DNA from 3 places in the Rossellomorea marisflavi genome. Region 2 is predicted to be linked to each of the others. Evidence: riboswitches for the same ligand, from Rfam matches in the RefSeq annotation. Region 2 holds a riboswitch; each other region holds the start of a gene.

Region 1 (6,408 bases), 130 kb from region 2:
CGATGACTTTGAATACGTGCTCCCCCAGTTCACCGTATTCTTTCGTGGAACGCAAATAGGAGATGGCGGTCCCGAACACGATGGCAGTGAAGATGATCCCCAACAGGTTAAGCTCTGTGAAGGCTTTTATGATATTGTCTGGAATGATCGACAGGAAGACGCTTTTCAAGCCCGGATCATCGGGAACATCGAATGACTGGGATTGGTCGAGCTCCATTCCGGTCCCTGGTTGGAAGATGCTCGCGACAGCCAACCCCACGATGATGGCGAAGGCGGATGAAAGAAGATAGTAAAGGAACACTTTGCTCCCCGTTTTCCCGAGTTCCTTGATGCTTGTTTGGTTCACACCTGTCATGAGTGTGAAGAGGATAAGGGGGATGATCAGGAACGACAGGAGATGGATAAGGATGTCCCCCAGGATGGAAATGGAGGCGGCGTGCTCTCCGAAGGTCACGCCTGCTATGACCCCGAGGATCAGGGCGACGGTGATTTTCGTGATCAGGGATATGCTCTTGTATTTCGTCCATAATGTCTTCATAGTTGATACCTCTTTTCAAATAAAAAAGCCCGGTGATGGGCTTAGAATATGCTTAAATGTCGATTCTTCCCTCTGAGGATCTCGAAGACCCCGTAGAGGAACAGTCCAGCTGCCACGATGGCGAGCAGCCATTGTCCAAAAGGCTGCTGGGCAATTTCGGATAGTGCCCCGTCCAGTCCCTTGGTTTTATCGGGATCAGCCGTGATGGCGGTACGGATGAAGAAGTAGCCTACGAGAAGGAATACGATGCCTCGGGCAGTGAGGCCGATTTTTCCTGTCCTTTTGCTGAATTTCCACTCGTGCTTTGACATGCTGCCTTTCTTGAACTGCTTCGCGAATTTTTCTGTATACGCAGAGTACAGTTCGTGAAGGGCGAATCCGATGATGGCCAGCCCGACGATGCCCACGATCCACTGACCGAAAGGTTGGGATAGGAGCTTTGCAGACATGGTCTGCTCGGAACTGGAGCCGCCTTTGGCGTGAAGGGCGATGGCGATGGCATTGAAGCCGAGGATCCCGTAAGCGGCACCCGTGAAGATGTGGGTCACCCTCCGCACGATGGATTTTCCCTGGTCCCCGTGGTATTCGGGATCGGTAATGGCTTGGATGAGGCTCCAGATGACCACGCCGAGAAGTCCGATGCCGACGATCCATAATAATACCTCACCGAAAGGCTTTGATGCAATGGCTGCGAAGGCCCCGTTCGAGTCGGATGTGCTGCCGCCCACTCCGAATGCCGCCATGACGGCGAGGGCGCCGATCAGCATGTAGACGAGCCCCCTTGATATGAATCCTATGCGGGCGAACCCCCTGATCCAGGGTTTGATATCCTTTGAATTGTCCTTACCGGAAGGCAGGACCGATGTAATGTCAGCCATGGCTACTTCTTCCCTTCAGTTTGCATTTTATAAGCAATATTCCCCAAATGAAGGCTTCGAAACCATGGGCGGAGCAAGTAAATGATGGTGGTTCATCCATATCTCATTTTCCGCGAAAAAAAGACTAAAATAGTTATAGACAACGAATGGGTCTAGGAGTAATATATCTATCATCAAAGCTGGTTGCTTTTGATCATATCATCGCTTAATTCTTTACAGAAGCGGGGGACCCGAGTTCATACAGGGGTGAATCCTTTTAAGGTAGGGCTGCTTCCATGGCCCGAATCCGTCAGCTAACCTCGTAAGCGTAAATGGGAGTGAATGAACCTTGGAATCGCATTGACGATGACCACAGGCTTAGTTCCTGCGGTCTTTTTTGTGCCGTCATTTTTTGAATCAGCACGATTCATCATGGAAGATGAATGAACAAGTAGAAAACAACAAAAGATACGAAAATATCAGTAACGTTCAGTTGGAGGAGTACATCATGAAGAAGCAATTCGCCGTTATCGGCCTTGGAAAATTCGGGGGGAACCTGGTGGAGGAATTGAGCAGGCTTGATACAGAGGTACTGGCAATCGATCTGCACGAAGAGGTCGTTCAGCGCTACGCGGATGTGGCGACACACGCCGTCCAGGCCAACGCCATGGATGAGTCCGTTTTGAGGTCCCTGGGACTACGTAACTTCGATCACGTGATCGTTTCGTTCGGGGAAAGCGTGGAGGCGAGCATCCTGACGACACTGCTTCTGAAAGAGCTGGGTGTCAAGGAGGTCTGGGTGAAGGCCTCAAACGCGTATCATCAAAAAGTGCTTGAAAGGATCGGTGCCGATAAGGTCATCCATCCTGAACGGGATATGGCGAAGAAAATCGCTCACCATATGACATCGGAGAAAATCATCGATTACATCGAGCTTTCTAAGGAGCACAGCATCGTAGAGGTCAGGGCTTCATCCAAAGTCGCGAACCGCACGCTCATGGACCTGGATGTCCGGGCACGGTATGGATGCAATATCATTGCCATCCATCGCGGGGATGAAGTCATTGTCTCACCTAGCGCTGACGATACGGTTGAACTGGAAGATCTGTTGATTGTCATCGGACATAATCGCGATATCAATCGATTCGAAAAAGAAGGGGTATAACCATGAAATACAGGGTCATTCATTTAAGTCCACCGCAGCTGCTGGTGGCGGTCTTCGCCTTTTTCATCATGGTGGGAATGGCTCTGTTGAAGCTTCCCATCTCGACGACTGAGCCAATCACGTGGCTCGAAGCCCTTTTTACCACAACTTCAGCCATGACGGTGACGGGGCTTGCCGTTGTCGATACCGGCTCCGTCTACACCGTTTTCGGCCAGATTGTCGTCATGTGCCTCATACAGCTTGGGGGACTGGGCATCATGTCGTTCGCCGTCCTTATCGTCATGATGCTCGGGAAGAAAATCGGATTCAAGGAAAGGCTGTTGCTACAGCAGTCGTTGAATCAGACCTCTGTTGGAGGGGTGATCATGCTCGTGAGATACCTTTTCATCTTTTCATTGCTGGTGGAAGGGATCGGAATGACGTTCCTCGCTACTCAGTGGGTGCCCCGATACGGGTGGTCAGAAGGGTTGTTTTATAGTCTGTTCCATTCTGTTTCTGCTTTTAATAACGCCGGCTTCGGCTTGTGGCCCGACAACATGATGAGGTTTGTGGGGAACCCCGTCATCACCTTCACGCTATCATTCCTTTTCATTATCGGCGGAGTGGGGTTCACGGTGTTGGTGGACGCATGGAAATCCCGTACGTTCAAGAAGCTGTCCCTCCATTCGAAAATCATGATCTTGGGTACGCTGTTGATCAATGTTGTGGCAACGATCGTCATCTTCGTCCTGGAATATAATAACCCGGGTACCCTCGGCCCTCTTTCTCTCGGTGACAAAGGGTTGGCTTCCTACTTTCAGGCAGTTACACCGAGGACGGCAGGGTTCAATACACTTGATTACGGGGAAATGGAAAGTCCGACTCTTTTCTTTACAGTCCTTCTTATGTTTATCGGAGCAGGGAGCGCCTCTACAGGCGGGGGGATCAAGCTTACGACATTCCTGATGATCCTTCTAGCGGTCGGTGCCTTCTTGAGGGATAAAAAAGAAGTCAAGATCTTCCGGCGCTCCATTGATCAATCGGTCATCCTGAAATCCCTTGCGATCTCCACGCTTAGCGTCCTTTTGGTGGTAGGGTCCCTGTTCATCCTTACCATCTCGGAAAAAGGAGCGGATTTCCTCACGCTACTATTCGAAGTGGTATCGGCTTTCGGAACCGTGGGCTTGTCCATGAACTTCAGTCCGGAGTTGAGCACCGTCGGGAAGTGGGTCATCATCTTCGTCATGTTCGCAGGGAAGATGGGTCCGTTGACACTCGCCTACTCCCTCTCACGGCCGGGTAAAGAGAAGATCCGCTATCCAAAAGAAGATATACTGACAGGATAAGGCAGCTTTTGCTGTCTTATTTTTTATGGTTAAGTGATTATTCCAAAAACAATAAGAACCCAACGATTTTTGCGCTATCTCTTAAAATCTTACTTCGTAAGCGTTTTCTTCGTTCGTCAGGGTTGTTGACGGATACCGTGTTTCTTCTTATACTTTGGGAAAATTCTGAACGAATGTGCAGGTGGTGTTTTTGTTGAAGCAAGTGTTCAATTTTTCTGCAGGTCCAGCGGTTCTTCCCCGTCCAGTATTGGAAAAAGTACAAAAAGAATTATTGAACTACAGCGGGACTGACATGTCTGTCATGGAGTTGAGTCATCGTTCCGGTCCGTTCGAAGAAATCATCCAGGGTGCTGAAGCATTGCTGAGGGAGCTTATGGACATTCCTGAAGAGTATGAAGTTCTTTTTCTTCAAGGAGGCGCCTCTCTGCAGTTTTCCATGATCCCGATGAATCTTCTTGCGGAACATGGTGTCGCTGACTACATCGTGACGGGAAGCTGGTCGAAGAAAGCCGTCAAGGAAGCGGGAAAAATCGGAACCATCCATCGAATAGAGTCACCGGGAGACATTCCCGCTTATACGAAAGAAGATTTCTCTCCTGAGGCGGCGTACGTCCACATCACGTCCAACAATACAATAGAAGGTACGAGGTACGCCTCTTATCCCGAAACAGGCGGCATTCCCCTCGTGGCGGATATGTCATCCCATATCCTCTCGGAACCGATCGATGTGTCTTCGTTCGGTTTGATTTATGCAGGGGCTCAGAAGAACCTTGGTCCATCCGGGGTGACTGTTGCCATCGTCCGCAAGGATCTCATCGGAAAAGCACCGGAGACATGCCCGACCATGTTGAAGTACGAAACGTATGTGGAGAACGGATCCATGTTCAATACACCTCCTACATTCGCTATCTATGTGCTTAAGCTCGTGCTTGAGTGGGTGAAGGAAAACGGTGGTGTTGCAGGCATGGAGGCACTAAACCGGGAAAAAGCGGGATTGCTCTATAGTTGTATTGATGAATCCAGTCTGTTCTCCAACCCTGTTCCGGAAGCGAGCCGTTCCCTGATGAACATCCCGTTCACCACGGCCAGTGATAAAGTGAATAAACTCTTCCTGGAACAGGCGAAACGGCGCGGATTCGAGTTCCTGAAAGGTCATCGTTCCGTCGGCGGAATGCGGGCTAGCCTCTATAACGCCATGCCCCTTGAAGGAGTGAGGGCACTGGTTGATTTCATGAAAGAATTCGAAGCAGACCAAGGAGGAACATCACATGTTGACCATTAATACATTCAATGCCATCAGTCAAAGAGGTTTGTCCCTTATTGAAGAAGATTTGAATTATTATCTGAACGGAAGCGGTGATCCCGATGGCATTCTTGTGAGATCCAAGAATCTCCATGACTTCGAGTTTCCCGAATCTGTGAAAGCCATTGCCAGGGCAGGTGCCGGTGTGAATAATATCCCCATCGATGAGTGTACGGAAAAAGGGATTGTCGTGTTCAATACGCCTGGTGCCAATGCCAATGCGGTGAAAGAACTTGTCCTTGCCAATCTCATTGCTTCATCTAGGAATCTTTTTTCCGCAGTAGGATGGGCACAAACCCTCCAGGAACATGGGGATGATGTGGCAGCTGTTGTGGAAGCAAAGAAGAAGGAGTTTGTCGGAAGTGAGATCAAAGGTAAAAAATTGGGCGTTGTCGGCCTTGGTGCCATCGGTGTCCTCGTTGCCAATGATGCACTGGCCCTGGGAATGGACGTAGTTGCCTATGATCCGTTCATTTCAGTGGATGCGGCCTGGAGGCTTTCGCGCGATGTCAACCGTGCCATGCACATCGATGAAGTATGGGCGGAGTGCGATTTCGTCACCCTCCACATCCCGCTGACGGATAAGACGAATCGTTTGGTGAACGGATCGAGCTTCAACAAGATGAAAGAAGGGATGACCATCCTGAACTTCTCACGAGGTGAGCTTGTGGATGAAAGTACCCTCGGGCAGGCGCTCGAGTCCGGGACGGTGGGTAAATATGTGACCGACTTCCCGAATCCCCGGGTCCTCTCCATGAAGAATGTCGTCCCGGTTCCCCATCTTGGGGCTTCAACGGTGGAATCGGAAGAGAACTGTGCCGTCATGGCGACGAAGCAGTTGAAGACCTATCTGGAGACCGGGAATATCAAGCATGCCGTGAATCTTCCTGATGTCGAACTTCCCTATAGCGGGAAGATGAGACTCACCGTCATGCACAAAAATATCCCGAACATGGTAGGCCAGATCACCACCGCCCTTTCTGGGTTTGCTGTCAATATTGCTGACATGATCAATCGAAGCAAGGCTACATGGGCCTACACGATGATCGATCTTGACCACGTCCTGACGGAAGAAGAGCAGGCGGGCCTGAAGCAGAAGATTGAAGGCATAGAAGGGGTCGTATCGGTCAGACTGATTTAATATGGAATCAACAAATCCTTCCTTGCACCGTGTAAGGGGGATTTGTTTTATATTCAGGTGAGCGGGGAAGTCTATGGCT
Region 2 (6,408 bases):
ACATGATGAAACGGTGGAAACAATGGGAGAGAAGCTTATGCTGCCGGAGCAGTATGAGGGGCATCGGGATAGGATCGAGCAGGCCCTGATCCCGATCGAAGTGAAAGAGCTAGACTAATCGGGGAGTGATTTCATTGATTTCCATTGATCCATCGCAGCTATCGGCCAAGGATAACTATAAGTTCCTCATCGGGAGCATCATTCCTAGGCCGATTGCGTTCGTCACATCCCAGTCGCCGTCGGGAACGGTGAACGGAGCACCATTTTCCTTCTTCAATATCGTTTCGGCGGACCCGCCGATGGTTTCCATTGCCGTCCAGCGCAAAGCAGGTGAACAGAAGGATACATCAAGGAATATCGCCCAAACAAAGGAATTTGTCGTCCACATCGTGGATGAGGGTAACGTGGGCAAGATCAATGAAACGGCCGCCAGCTTGAAGCCGGATGAGAGTGAAGTGGAGCTTGCCGGATTGACCCCCACCCAGAGTGAGGTGGTGGGGGTACCGGGTGTAGAGGAAGCGAAAGTACGGATGGAATGCGTGCTGGAGCAGATTGTCACTGCGGGGGGAGCCGATCTTGTCATCGGTCGGATCGTGAAGTTCCATATCCGTGAGGACCTGTATGAAAACGGCCGTATCGATAAGGAGAAGCTCCAGGCCGTCAGCCGTCTGGCAGGGAATGACTATGCCAAGATCGGTGAAACCTTCACGATCAAACGCCCGGATTGAATGAAGCACATCTAGAGTCAGAGGAGAATGAACATGGGATTTTTCAGTAAACTATTCGGAACACAACAAAAGGAGGAAACAACGATGGAAAACGTAAAAGTAGCAGTGATTTATTATAGTTCAACAGGTACCAACTACAAAATGGCCCAGTGGGCGGAAGAAGGTGCGAAGGAAGCCGGAGCAGAAGTGAAAGTACTGAAGGTGCCTGAAACAGCGCCACAAGGTGCCATTGAATCCAATCCGGCCTGGAAAGCACATGTGGAGGCAACGAAAGATGTTCCGGAAGTGACGCTTGCAGATCTTGAATGGGCAGATGCCATCATCTTCAGCATCCCGACCCGTTTCGGAAACGTGCCTGGACAGGTGAAACAGTTCATCGATACAACAGGCGGACTTTGGTTCAACGGCAAGCTTGCCAACAAAGTGGTCAGTGCCATGACGTCAGCCCAGAATCCACACGGAGGCCAGGAGCAAACCATCCTGTCTCTATACACGACGATGCACCACTGGGGAGCAATCGTGGCATCCCCTGGATACACAGATCCTGTCCTCTTTACAACAGGAGGAAACCCATACGGAACGAGTGTGACCGTCGACCAGGAAGGAAATATGGTCGAAAACGTGGAGCCTGCCGTGAAGCATCAGGCAAAACGTACCGTCACCGTCGCTGGCTGGGTGAAACAAGGTAACCAATAACGCAGAATCAGCCGCAGGGATCGATCCCTGCGGCATTTTTTTATTGAGTCAGGTCTTTCTCGAGATTCCGGTCAAGGACGAACACTTCGATCCTTTCACCTGACCTGGTGCTGATGTCGCTATGACTTGTAAGGACGTGGCAGTTCGTCAGCTTTTCCACGACGTCTTCGAACTTCTCCCCGTACATCTCCCGGAGGATCTGCCTCATCTGCTTCACGAGCTTCCGTCCATTATCATGTTCCACCAGATGCTTTTCTTCTACGGTGAGGACGCCCTTGAACCGTGCAATCACCATATCTTCGACGATGTAGGTCCTCGTCTCCTGTGGTCCCCTCCCGATCAATTCCCTTTGGAGCTTGATGAAGGCTTCGCTCAGCTCGGCCTCTAATCGTTTTTTCGTTGCCATATGATCCTCCTGAATTTCGCTTGCGTCTTTTCAACGACAATCGTACGTCCATAAGGTAGGGGAAGTCAATCCTATTTTTTTGTTTTATAAGAATAGAAATAATGAGATTGAGTGAGTAATACGGAGTAAATAAAGTTAATTTTTATTATTTTGATTGAATATGACTGTTTTCTCTGGTTTTTCGTCGTTTACAACGGAATGAACTCGGAGTAATATCAATTTCATAAACAACAGCATCAACCGGCCTAATCTCGAAAGAGAGCGGAGGAACCAATTTTTTGGGGTTAATTCTACTGTGTAGAAGGGATGAGAAAACTCTTTCGCCATCCTACCCGTCAGCTAACTTCGTCGGCTAAAGCGAAGGAGGTCCACAAGACCGCCTTAATCAGGGGGCATCTCTTGTTGCAGACATCTGTGACGTGAGGGGCAGCCTGTGTATGTAGGTCTTTTTATTATGCCTATACGAAAAAGAATACGTGGAAGACAGAATGCAAAGAAGGCATGAAGCCTGCTGGGCATTAAGTAGACCAATGTGTGCTTTTTCTCCAATTCTATGAAGATCATGTTCATGATTTTCACATGGGGAAGAAGTGTGCGTTGGTCTATTTTTTTCTGACTGGGCCAAAAAGTAAAGGAGGAATCAAGATGTGGGATGTTTGGATGATGGTCATGATGGGCTTGCTTACCATGGCGATGGCAGGACTATTGAAATGGTCCGGATCCATTGTAGAACCGGGAAAGGATGAAGAGAAATGATGATGTTGGCGATCGCTCTGATCCTGGTTGTCTATCTGTGTTATGTGTTGCTAAATCCAGAGAAATTTTGATATGGGGTGAAGGAAAGTGGTTTCCACGATTGGTTCAGTTGTACTTATCATGTTCATTGTCATTCTATTGGCAAAGCCTGTAGGGCTCTATCTTGCACAGGCATTCAATACGGAGCGGACGCGCCTTGACCGGGTATTCCTCCCGGCAGAGAACATCCTCTTCCGGCTCGGTGGTGTCCGGGCGATCAATCAGACTTGGAAGAGGTATGCTGCTTCCCTGCTTCTGACGAACGTATTCATGATCGCGCTTGTGTACCTGGTTTTCAGACTTCAGGGGATACTTCCCCTGAATCCGGCAGGGATCAAAGGGATGGATGCGTCCCTTGCTTTTAATACGGCCATCAGCTTCATGACGAATACCAATCTTCAACACTACAGCGGTGAAACCGGTTTGTCGTATCTCGCCCAAATGGCGGGCGTTCTCTTCATGATGTTCGCGGCACCTGCAACCGCGTTGAGCGGGGTGATGGCATTTATCCGGTTGTTAGCCGGAAAGGGGGCGGGGAATTTCTTCGTTGATTTCATCCGTTCCATCACCAGGGTGCTATTGCCCCTCGCGTTCATCACCGGCTTGATCTTCGTGGCACTTGGGGTACCACAGACGCTTTCACCATCTGTTACCGTGCAGACCGTGGATGGTGGGAGTCAGGAGATAGCACGGGGTCCCGTAGGCTCATTCTTATCGATCAAGGAGCTCGGGAACAACGGTGGTGGATTCTTCGGAGTCAACTCGGCTCATCCTTTTGAGAATCCGGGGTCGTTCAGCAATATGCTCCAAATCCTTTTGATGTTCCTTCTGCCTACGGCGATTCCCTTCGCGTATGGAAGGATGATTGGGAATGAGAAGCAAGGACGCCTCTTATTCGTCTCGATGATGATGATGTTCGTTGTCATGCTCTCCCTGTCGATGGTGGCGGAATCGCATGGAAACCCGGCATTGAATGCTCTTGGAATCAATGGGGCCAGCATGGAAGGGAAGGAAGTCCGGTTTGGTCCCGGGGAGTCGATCCTGTATGCCATGGTGACGACGGCTTCAGAGACGGGTGCGGTCAATACCATGCATGATACGCTTACGCCTTTGAGCGGGATGCTGGCTCTGTCCAATATGCTCCTCAATGCCGTATTCGGTGGTGTGGGTGCCGGGTTCCTCAATGTCATCATGTATGTCCTGATCGCCGTTTTCCTATCGGGGTTGATGATCGGCAGGACTCCGGAGTTTCTTGGTAAGAAGATCGAAGCCCGCGAGATGAAGCTCATAGCCGTCACCATGCTGATCCAACCGCTCCTCATACTTGGTGCATCGGCCATCGCCCTTTATGTCCATGCAGGGACGGATGCCATCTCCAATCAAGGGTTCCACGGACTGACGCAAGTCATGTATGAATTCACGTCGTCTGCTGCCAACAATGGATCAGGATTTGAAGGCCTGGGGGATGCCACGCCATTTTGGAACATTTCCACGGGGATCGTCATGTTCATCGGGCGGTACTTCGGAGTCATTACCATGCTCGCTGTCGCTGCATCCCTGGCCAAGAAGCGGCTTGTTCCGGAAAGCATCGGAACCTTCCGTACAGATTCTCCCCTATTCGGCACCATCTTCGTGGGAACGATCATGATCGTGGGAGCGCTGACGTTCTTCCCGGTCCTCGTGCTGGGACCTGTTGCAGAATATTTAACACTATAAGCTGGAGGGATAAGAAATGGGAAACCATTTGTTGAAGGATCAGGAGGAGGACATCATCTCACCGGTAAGAGAGGTGCCGTCCCCTTCTGTTGAAAAGAATAGCAAGGGCTTAACGTTATTATGGAACGCACTGAAAGAATCAATCATGAAGCTGGACCCTAGAAGGATGGTCAAGAATCCCATCATGTTCGTAGTGGAAATCGGGTTCTTCGTTTCCTTCATCCAGGTGTTTTTACCACAAAGCCCAGGAGGGACGGGAACATGGTTCTCTCTCTCGGTCGCACTCATCCTGCTTTTTACGGTTTTGTTCGCAAACTTTGCCGAGGCCTTGGCCGAAGGGAGGGGGAAGGCCCAGGCCGGGGCATTGAAGAAGTCCAAGCAGGATATGATCGCTAACGTCAGGATGAAGGATGGATCGATCCACCACATGCCTTCTGACAAACTGAAAGTCGACGATATTGTCATCGTTTCCCAAGGGGAATGGATCCCGGGTGACGGAGAAGTGATCAAAGGCATCGCATCGGTGGATGAATCCGCCATTACCGGGGAGTCAGCTCCCGTGATGAAGGAAGCAGGAGGGGACTTCAACTCCGTGACGGGAGGAACGAGGGTCGTCAGTGATAGCATCACCATCCGGATTACGAGCAACCCGGGAGAATCCTTCCTGGACCGGATGATTTCCCTTGTAGAAGGGGCCGAGCGTCAAAAGACACCAAATGAAATTACCTTGAATACCGTCCTGACCAGTTTGACATTGATCTTCCTGTTCATGGTGATGACCCTCCCGTTCTTCACGAACTACCTTGGGTTCCAGATAGATACCGCAGTCCTCATTGCCCTGCTCGTATGCCTGATCCCGACGACGATCGGCGGGCTGTTATCGGCCATCGGAATCGCCGGGATGGACCGGGTCACACAGTTCAATGTGCTGGCCATGTCCGGAAAGGCGGTGGAAGCAGCCGGGGATATCAACACCATCATCCTTGATAAAACAGGGACGATCACATTCGGGAACCGTATGGCAAGTGATATCATTCCGACTGGGGAAGGGGAAGAAGAGCTTCCTTACTGGGCAGGAATGAGTTCCCTGAAAGATGAGACGCCAGAGGGACGGTCGGTGCTGGAGCTCTTGAAGGGAAGAGGAGTCGTCATCCCCGAGGTCACAGGTGGTACATTCATCGACTTCAAGGCTGAGACGAGGATGAGCGGGTTGGATCTTCCTGACGGTCGAAGGGTAAGAAAAGGAGCAGTCGATGCGGTGAAGGCCTGGGTGAAATCCCAAGGTGGATCCATCCCAGCCGATTTGGAGGCGAAATCGACAGCCATAGCCGGGGTAGGGGGGACTCCCCTTGCCGTTGCCATGGATGATCGGATTTACGGACTGATCTATTTGAAAGATACGGTGAAGCCTGGTATGAAGGAGCGATTCGAGCAGCTGAGGAAGATGGGGATCAAGACTGTGATGTGTACGGGTGATAACCCGCTGACGGCGGCAACGATCGCCAGGGAAGCGGGAGTGGATGAGTTCATTGCCGAGTGTAAACCGGAAGATAAGATCGAGGTGATCCGGTTTGAACAGTCACAGGGCAAGTTGGTCGCCATGACCGGGGACGGGACGAATGATGCGCCTGCCCTCGCCCAGGCCGATGTCGGACTCGCCATGAACAGCGGGACCACGGCGGCGAAAGAAGCGGCCAATATGGTGGATCTGGACTCTGACCCCACGAAGATCATCGAGGTGGTTTCCATCGGCAAACAGCTGCTCATGACAAGGGGAGCCTTGACGACATTCAGCATCGCCAATGATGTGGCCAAATATTTTGCCATCATCCCGGCCATGTTCATGACGGCCATCCCGGAGATGGAAGCACTGAATATCATGAAGCTATCATCTCCCGTCACAGCCATCCTGTCAGCCCTGATCTTCAATGCCATCATCATTCCCCTTCTCGTGCCCTTGGCCATGAAAGGGGTGGCGTATAAGCCGGTGCGCTCGGATATCCTGTTGAGACGGAATCTGTTGATCTATGGAATCGGTGGGATGCTGGCTCCATTTGCCGGAATAAA
Region 3 (6,408 bases), 280 kb from region 2:
TGGAGAGAATGAGAGATGACCCACTTCTTTTGATTAGGCGTAAGATTCCCGCAGTAGGAAAGGAGGGTTTCCAACGCGAGGGTATCCAGGTCGTCACCGCCTGCTTCCGTTGCTCCTTCCTCCAGTTCGACTCCGCGCTCTTCTTCCCTCGCTTCCCTTTTCAACTCAGTCAGGATCCGTCCCCTGATATAGGAATAAGCGAAGGACGTGAACGTTCCTTTAGAAGAGTCAAATTTTCCGTATGCCTCCCAGAGGGCGATCAAGCCGGTCTGGTAATAGTCATGATGATTCTTGTAGATGCGTAGGGTGTGGATGATTTTGTGGATCATCTGGCTGTACTGTTCATGGACGAGTTCAAATGGTTCCATTTCCTATTCCTTTTGAGCAGGCGCCGCTCTGTTTTCCCGGTATATCCACAGTAAGGGAGAAAAGGATGGGTGGCAAAAGACCCAATCAGCTCTACATCAGGGGATAAAGCTGCTTGGACCTGTGGATAAAGGAAGTTTCTTTTAAGAAAACCTCAAGTTTTCTGTTAATTTAAGAAAAATGAAAATTGATCTATGAATTTGTCAGAATTTATGGTGCGGTTATCTACACGGATATACAAATATTGCCACTTATTTCCTTTATGATAGAGTTCATAGATTGGAGGGACGAGTGAATGAGAATAGGATTGGTCATGTTGGGTCTACTGACCTCATCGGTTGTGATCGGGGGGAAGTATCACTGGGAAGGAGAGGTGAGGGAAGTGCAGGCTTCGGCCTACGCCTCCCATCAGGAAGTGCTGGAAGTAGAGAAGGCGAAAGCAGAGAAGAAGGCAGAAAACGAAAGGCACCGGCTGCAGGTGTTGGACCGGATCAATGGGTTGCCCCGTGATGTTCAACCGCTCTTCAGGGAAAAAGAGGCCCAAGGGAAACCCGTACGCATGATGATCGCCGGGGCGTCGTCCACATCGGACGAACCAGGAGCCTGGCCCGATACGGTGAAAAAGGCATTGACGAAAGAGTATGGAGAAGATCTCCTATCCGTCTCCGTCCATGAAATCGGAGGAAAGACATCGGAAGAGGTTAAGAACGAAGGACTTCATCTTCCACTGGCAAAAGAAAAGCCGGATCTCCTCCTTTTGGAACCGTTTCTTCTGGCGGATAATAGTCATATCGATATGAAGCAAAGGCTGAAGAATCTATCTTCCATCCTGGATGCGTTCAAGAAGGAGAATCCTGATATCATGATTCTACTGCAGCCCTCCAACCCGATTCCCGATGCTCACTACTATCCATTGGAAGAGAAGAAGCTGAGGGAGTATGCCAAGGATCATCACTATCCATACATAGATCATTGGAAGGCCTGGAATGACGTTGAATCCCAGGTGACAAAGAAGGAACTTCCGAATAAAGAAGGGAATGAAGTGTGGTCGTCCTTCATGGTGGATTATTTTGTGGATAAGTCCAATTGAACCTGGCATACGCCGGGTTTACTTTTTTGCCTAAAATAGATCTTTAGATGTGTGGATTACCCTGTAAAAGTTAAAAATGATAATAAATAACTATTCTGAAATATCTTTATTTAAAAAACATTTGACAGTCTATCGATTAAAGTTGTATATTATATTTTGTGGACTTCTAAATAAAACTTTATTAGGATAATAAAGTCAACCCACTACAACTAAATAGTATGGCTTAATCGATCGAGCGGAGGAATCATGCAAGTGGTATTTCGATACCTTGGGGTGCATCCTTTTACTAGGTAGGGAACTCTCAATCCCGAATCCGACAGTTAACTCCGTATGCCAGTTGAGAGAAAGAACCTTTATTTTTCAACCAAAAGGCTGTTCTTTCTTAAGAACGGTCTTTTTTTGCTTTACGCACATCATCTAAGAGGGGGACCATCTATGAAAAAAATTCGTTTCGGTTTAGCCACCCAGATCTTCGTCGGGTTGATCCTGGGTATCCTTGTCGGGGTCATCTGGTTTAATGACCCGCGTGTTGCTACGTACCTCCAGCCGTTGGGGGACCTTTTCCTTCGTTTGATTAAAATGATCGTCATTCCGATCGTCATCTCCACTCTCATCGTCGGTGTGGCAGGCACCGGGAATGGAAAGGCGTTCGGCCGCCTCGGGGCAAAAACGATCATCTACTTCGAGGTCATCACGACCGTCGCCATCATCCTCGGGATCATCCTGGCGAACGTGTTCCATCCTGGAAGCCACGTCAATCTTGGGTCTGTGGAGAAAACAGACATCCAATCCTATGTGGATACTTCTGAAAGTCAGCAAGACAAATCCATTGCAGAAACCTTCCTGCATATCGTTCCGACAAACTTCTTCCAATCCATTGTGGAAGGGGATATGCTGGCGATCATCTTCTTCTCCGTGCTATTCGGACTTGGAGTGGCAGCCATCGGTGAACGTGGGAAACCGGTCATTAAATTCTTCGACGCCGTTTCCCATGCCATGTTCCACGTTGTGAACATGGTCATGAAGGTCGCGCCACTCGGTGTGTTCGCTCTGATCGGGGTAACCGTTTCGAAATTCGGGATCGATTCCCTTGTATCACTCGGAAAGCTCGTCGGTCTCGTCTATGCGGCCCTGATCTTCTTCCTCATCGTCGTGTTGGGGCTGGTGGCCAAATGGGCCGGAGTGAATATCTTCACTTTACTCAAATATTTGAAGGATGAGCTTCTACTCGCCTTCAGTACATCAAGCTCCGAGACTGTCCTTCCACGCGTCATGGAGAAGCTTGAGAAGATGGGCTGCCCGAAGGCCATCGTATCCTTCGTCGTACCGATCGGGTACACCTTCAACCTTGATGGATCGGTCCTGTATCAGGCCATCGCTGCCCTGTTCCTCGCGCAGGTCTACGGCATCGACCTTTCCATCATGCAGCAGATCACCCTCATCCTTGTCCTTATGGTGACATCAAAAGGGATGGCCGCTGTACCTGGTACATCCTTCGTCGTCCTCCTTGCCACCCTTGGTACCATCGGGGTACCGGCAGAAGGCCTTGCCTTCATCGCAGGGGTCGACAGGATCATGGATATGGCCCGTACCGTCGTCAACTTAACAGGAAACACCCTTGCCGCTATCGTCATGTCCAAATCAGAAGGGCAGTATGACGCAGATCATGGAAATGAAGTCATGAAGGCTGGTTAGGAAAAAACCTCCGCTCAGGAATCGATTGAGCGGAGGTTTTTTGTTATGGATTCTTTACAAATCACTAATATCTCTTCCATATTCCCTTCATATCCAGGGGCTAGACTGGATGAAAAAGGAGAAGGATGTGGACCGCATGTTCCATTTGATTAAATCAGACTACAGGGCATATGGGTTATCCCCGAAAGGATTGATCATCAGCTTCTTCAATGCTTCGACCTTCTGGCTTGTCGTGATGTACCGGATGGGGCACGCCCTTCATGTAAAGCGGGTGCCGCTCATTCCCAGGATCCTCCGGTCGGCAGGGATCATTTTCTATGGTGCAGAGATTTCCTACGGTGCCGAAATCGGTCCCGGCTTCCGCATTGCCCACTCGGTTGGAGTGGTGATCGGAACGAAAGTGAAGGCCGGGGCGAACCTCGAGGTGTTCCAAAACGTCACGATCGGGGGGAGGGACCAGGAGCGGAATGGTCAAATCAAGCCGATCATCGGTGATAATGTGACCATCTTCACGGGGGCCGTCGTGGCCGGTCCCGTCATCATTGGGGATAATGTGTCAGTCGGAGCAAACTCAGTCGTGACGAAGGATATACAGCCGGATGTGATCGTTGCGGGAGCACCTGCCAGGCCGGTGGGGAAGGTAGAGGTGGCGCATTCTTTGAGGAGTATGAGCGTGTAGAAAAGACCGTCCAATTTCTTGGACGGTCTTTCCTATTGTATTGATCTATCAAGCAGTTCCAGCTTTCAGCAGCATTCCATCAAGGGGTCTCCCCATGATGTTTTCGGTCCAGGATGATGTTTCTAATAAAGCTGAAAGGGTGGTTCCAGTATCAATCCCCATCTGATGAAACATATTGACCATATCTTCGGTGCACACATTACCGACTGCCTTAGGGGCAAATGGACAACCACCGAGGCCGGAGATCGAAGAATCAAAGTGGCGGACCCCAGCCTGGTAGCCAGCTAACGTATTGGCAAGTCCCAGTCCTCGGGTATTATGGAAGTGGAGGCCGAGCTTCAGGTCTTCTCCAAACGCCCTGTGAAACATCTTCACCAGATCATGGACCTGCTGGGGGTTTGCCATTCCTGTTGTATCGGCAAGGGTGATCCCTGTGCATCCTGCTTGAAGGAAACGTTCAGCTACATGAAGGACAGTGCTCGATTCCACGTTGCCTTCGAAAGGGCATCCGAAAGCAGTGCCGAGAACCCCCAACACGTCCTTGGAGGCAGCGGTCCCTTCACGGATGACGTCTTCCAGCTCGGTAACTGATTGGGCTACTGTCCGTTTGACATTCTTGAGATTTAAGCTGTCGCTTGTAGTCGTGACAACATGGAGACAGTCGACATCCGTCGTAAGGGCCCTTGTGAGGCCCGAGCGACTCAGGATGAGTCCTGCGTATGTGACTCCGTTGCCTTTGGGGAGTGCGTTGAGCACCTCTTCTGCATCTGCCATTTGAGGGACGACGGTAGGGTTGACGAATGAAACAGCTTCAAAATAACGGACACCAGATTCAATCAGACGTGTAATCAGCTCGGCTTTTTGTGCAGTACTGAGGATTTTAGGCTCATTCTGGAGCCCGTCACGTGGACCTACTTCACAGATTTCTATCATCCTGGATCCTCCTTTTACTGTTTGGCGCTTTTGATCTTATCCAAATGCTTTAAGACATGATCCCTTCCCTGGTAGATGTGTTCGTGCATGGCAATTCTGGCTCTTTCAGGTTCTTTATTCTGAATGGCCTGCAGAATGATTTTATGGATTTCCAATGATCGTCTTAATTGATTGTCATCATACCAATAGAAAGACCTGTAGACGATGGGGACGACAACGACTTTTGATAGATGAAAATGCAGATGAGCGTTGTTCGCTGCGGAGATGATCACCTCATGAAACTGCTGGTTCACATCAACGATTTCCTTGACCCTTCCTAGGTCGGATTCCCCATAATCTTGAATGACCTTTTCATATTGAATATTCGCGCTCTCCATTTTGACTAAATCCTCTTCTGTCCGATGAATGGCTGCCTGGCTTGCAGCGTACCCCTCGAGGAGAGTCCTGAGGTCATAGATCTGCCGGATGTCCTCATTAGTGAAGTTTCGGACACTTACGCCTCGTTTCAGGGGAATAACCAACCCCTCTGCTTCAAGATGCCGGATGGCTTCCCTGATCGGTGTTCTACTTAAATTCAGTTCCTTTGCAAGAAATTCTTCTCCCAATCGCATACCTGGAGTATAACGACCGTCAATGATAGCGCCTTTAATATATTTGTATGCATCCATACCAACACCTCATGTACATTGTATACAATAAAACTAAAATTCACAATATTTAATAAATAAAAGCGCTTTATTTAAATAGTTATTGACTAATTGTATACAAGAAGTTAAATTTGTATACAAGATTAAGAAAATTCTAACAAGGAGAGGATCATGTGGAGGAACAAAAGCTTCCATTGGAGGACTTGCGAGTGGTGGAACTGGGGACCTTGCTGGCCGGACCATTCAGCGGCAGGATGCTGGCGGATTTCGGAGCTGAAGTAATCAAGGTGGAGCCTCCGGGCAAATCGGATCCCATGAGAAACTGGGGGAAGTCCAAAGACGGAATCGGCCTATGGTGGCCGATTCAATCCCGGAATAAGAAGTCGATCACGCTCAATCTCAGAGAAGAGAAAGGACAGGGAATCTTAAAGGAGCTTGTGAAGGAAACTGACATCATCATTGAGAACTTCCGCCCTGGAACGATGGAAAAGTGGAATCTATCCTATGAGGAGCTCTCCGCCATCAATCCCCGCCTCATCATGGTACGGACATCGGGGTTTGGTCAAACAGGCCCGTATAAACACCGTGCAGGATTCGGAAGTGTCGGAGAGGCCATGGGTGGACTGAGGAATGTGACAGGATTTGAAGATCGTCCTCCCTCCCGCATAGGAGTATCAGTAGGAGATACGCTGGCTGCTCTCTTTGCTACGATTGGTTGTTTGGTTGCGGTACATGAGAGAAATCATTCAGGGAAAGGGCAGGTAGTGGATACGGCCTTGTATGAATCGGTTTTCTCCATTATGGAAAGTCTGATTCCCGATTATCTCCTTGCCGGGTATGTAAGAGAACGGATGGGGAATATCCTGCCGGGAGTAGCTCCGTCCAATATCTATTTCACAAAAGATCGCACCTATATCGTGATAGGGGCAAACTCTGATGGGGTATTTACCCGCTTGTGTGAGGCAATGGGGAACCCTGGCCTTGCAGAGGATGAACGG

The links. A riboswitch is a leader RNA that binds a small molecule or an ion and turns the genes downstream of it on or off. The one in region 2 is predicted to bind cyclic di-AMP.
Region 1: linked by a shared signal. The riboswitch ahead of K6T23_RS18540 (potassium channel family protein) and the one ahead of kdpF (K(+)-transporting ATPase subunit F) in region 2 are both predicted to bind cyclic di-AMP.
Region 3: linked by a shared signal. The riboswitch ahead of K6T23_RS19215 (glutamate/proton symporter GltT) and the one ahead of kdpF (K(+)-transporting ATPase subunit F) in region 2 are both predicted to bind cyclic di-AMP.

Annotation. Positions count from the first base shown of each region.
Region 1 covers NZ_CP081870.1:3,541,097-3,547,504, reverse strand. Annotated here, with positions in the region: gene K6T23_RS18550 (dicarboxylate/amino acid:cation symporter) at 1-538, opposite strand, end outside; gene K6T23_RS18545 (DUF1206 domain-containing protein) at 580-1,416, opposite strand; cyclic di-AMP (ydaO/yuaA leader) riboswitch at 1,609-1,739, shown strand; gene K6T23_RS18540 (potassium channel family protein) at 1,904-2,560, shown strand; gene K6T23_RS18535 (TrkH family potassium uptake protein) at 2,563-3,885, shown strand; gene serC (3-phosphoserine/phosphohydroxythreonine transaminase) at 4,079-5,167, shown strand; gene K6T23_RS18525 (phosphoglycerate dehydrogenase) at 5,154-6,329, shown strand.
Region 2 covers NZ_CP081870.1:3,412,750-3,419,157, reverse strand. Annotated here, with positions in the region: gene K6T23_RS17895 (ring-cleaving dioxygenase) at 1-118, shown strand, start outside; gene K6T23_RS17890 (flavin reductase family protein) at 135-728, shown strand; gene wrbA (NAD(P)H:quinone oxidoreductase) at 762-1,424, shown strand; gene K6T23_RS17880 (Na-translocating system protein MpsC family protein) at 1,465-1,830, opposite strand; cyclic di-AMP (ydaO/yuaA leader) riboswitch at 2,063-2,199, shown strand; gene kdpF (K(+)-transporting ATPase subunit F) at 2,583-2,657, shown strand; gene kdpA (potassium-transporting ATPase subunit KdpA) at 2,707-4,341, shown strand; gene kdpB (potassium-transporting ATPase subunit KdpB) at 4,358-6,408, shown strand, end outside.
Region 3 covers NZ_CP081870.1:3,695,078-3,701,485, reverse strand. Annotated here, with positions in the region: gene K6T23_RS19225 (sigma-70 family RNA polymerase sigma factor) at 1-368, opposite strand, end outside; gene K6T23_RS19220 (SGNH/GDSL hydrolase family protein) at 662-1,456, shown strand; cyclic di-AMP (ydaO/yuaA leader) riboswitch at 1,667-1,805, shown strand; gene K6T23_RS19215 (glutamate/proton symporter GltT) at 1,892-3,151, shown strand; gene K6T23_RS19210 (serine O-acetyltransferase) at 3,261-3,830, shown strand; gene K6T23_RS19205 (hydroxymethylglutaryl-CoA lyase) at 3,879-4,763, opposite strand; gene K6T23_RS19200 (GntR family transcriptional regulator) at 4,778-5,431, opposite strand; gene K6T23_RS19195 (CaiB/BaiF CoA transferase family protein) at 5,584-6,408, shown strand, end outside.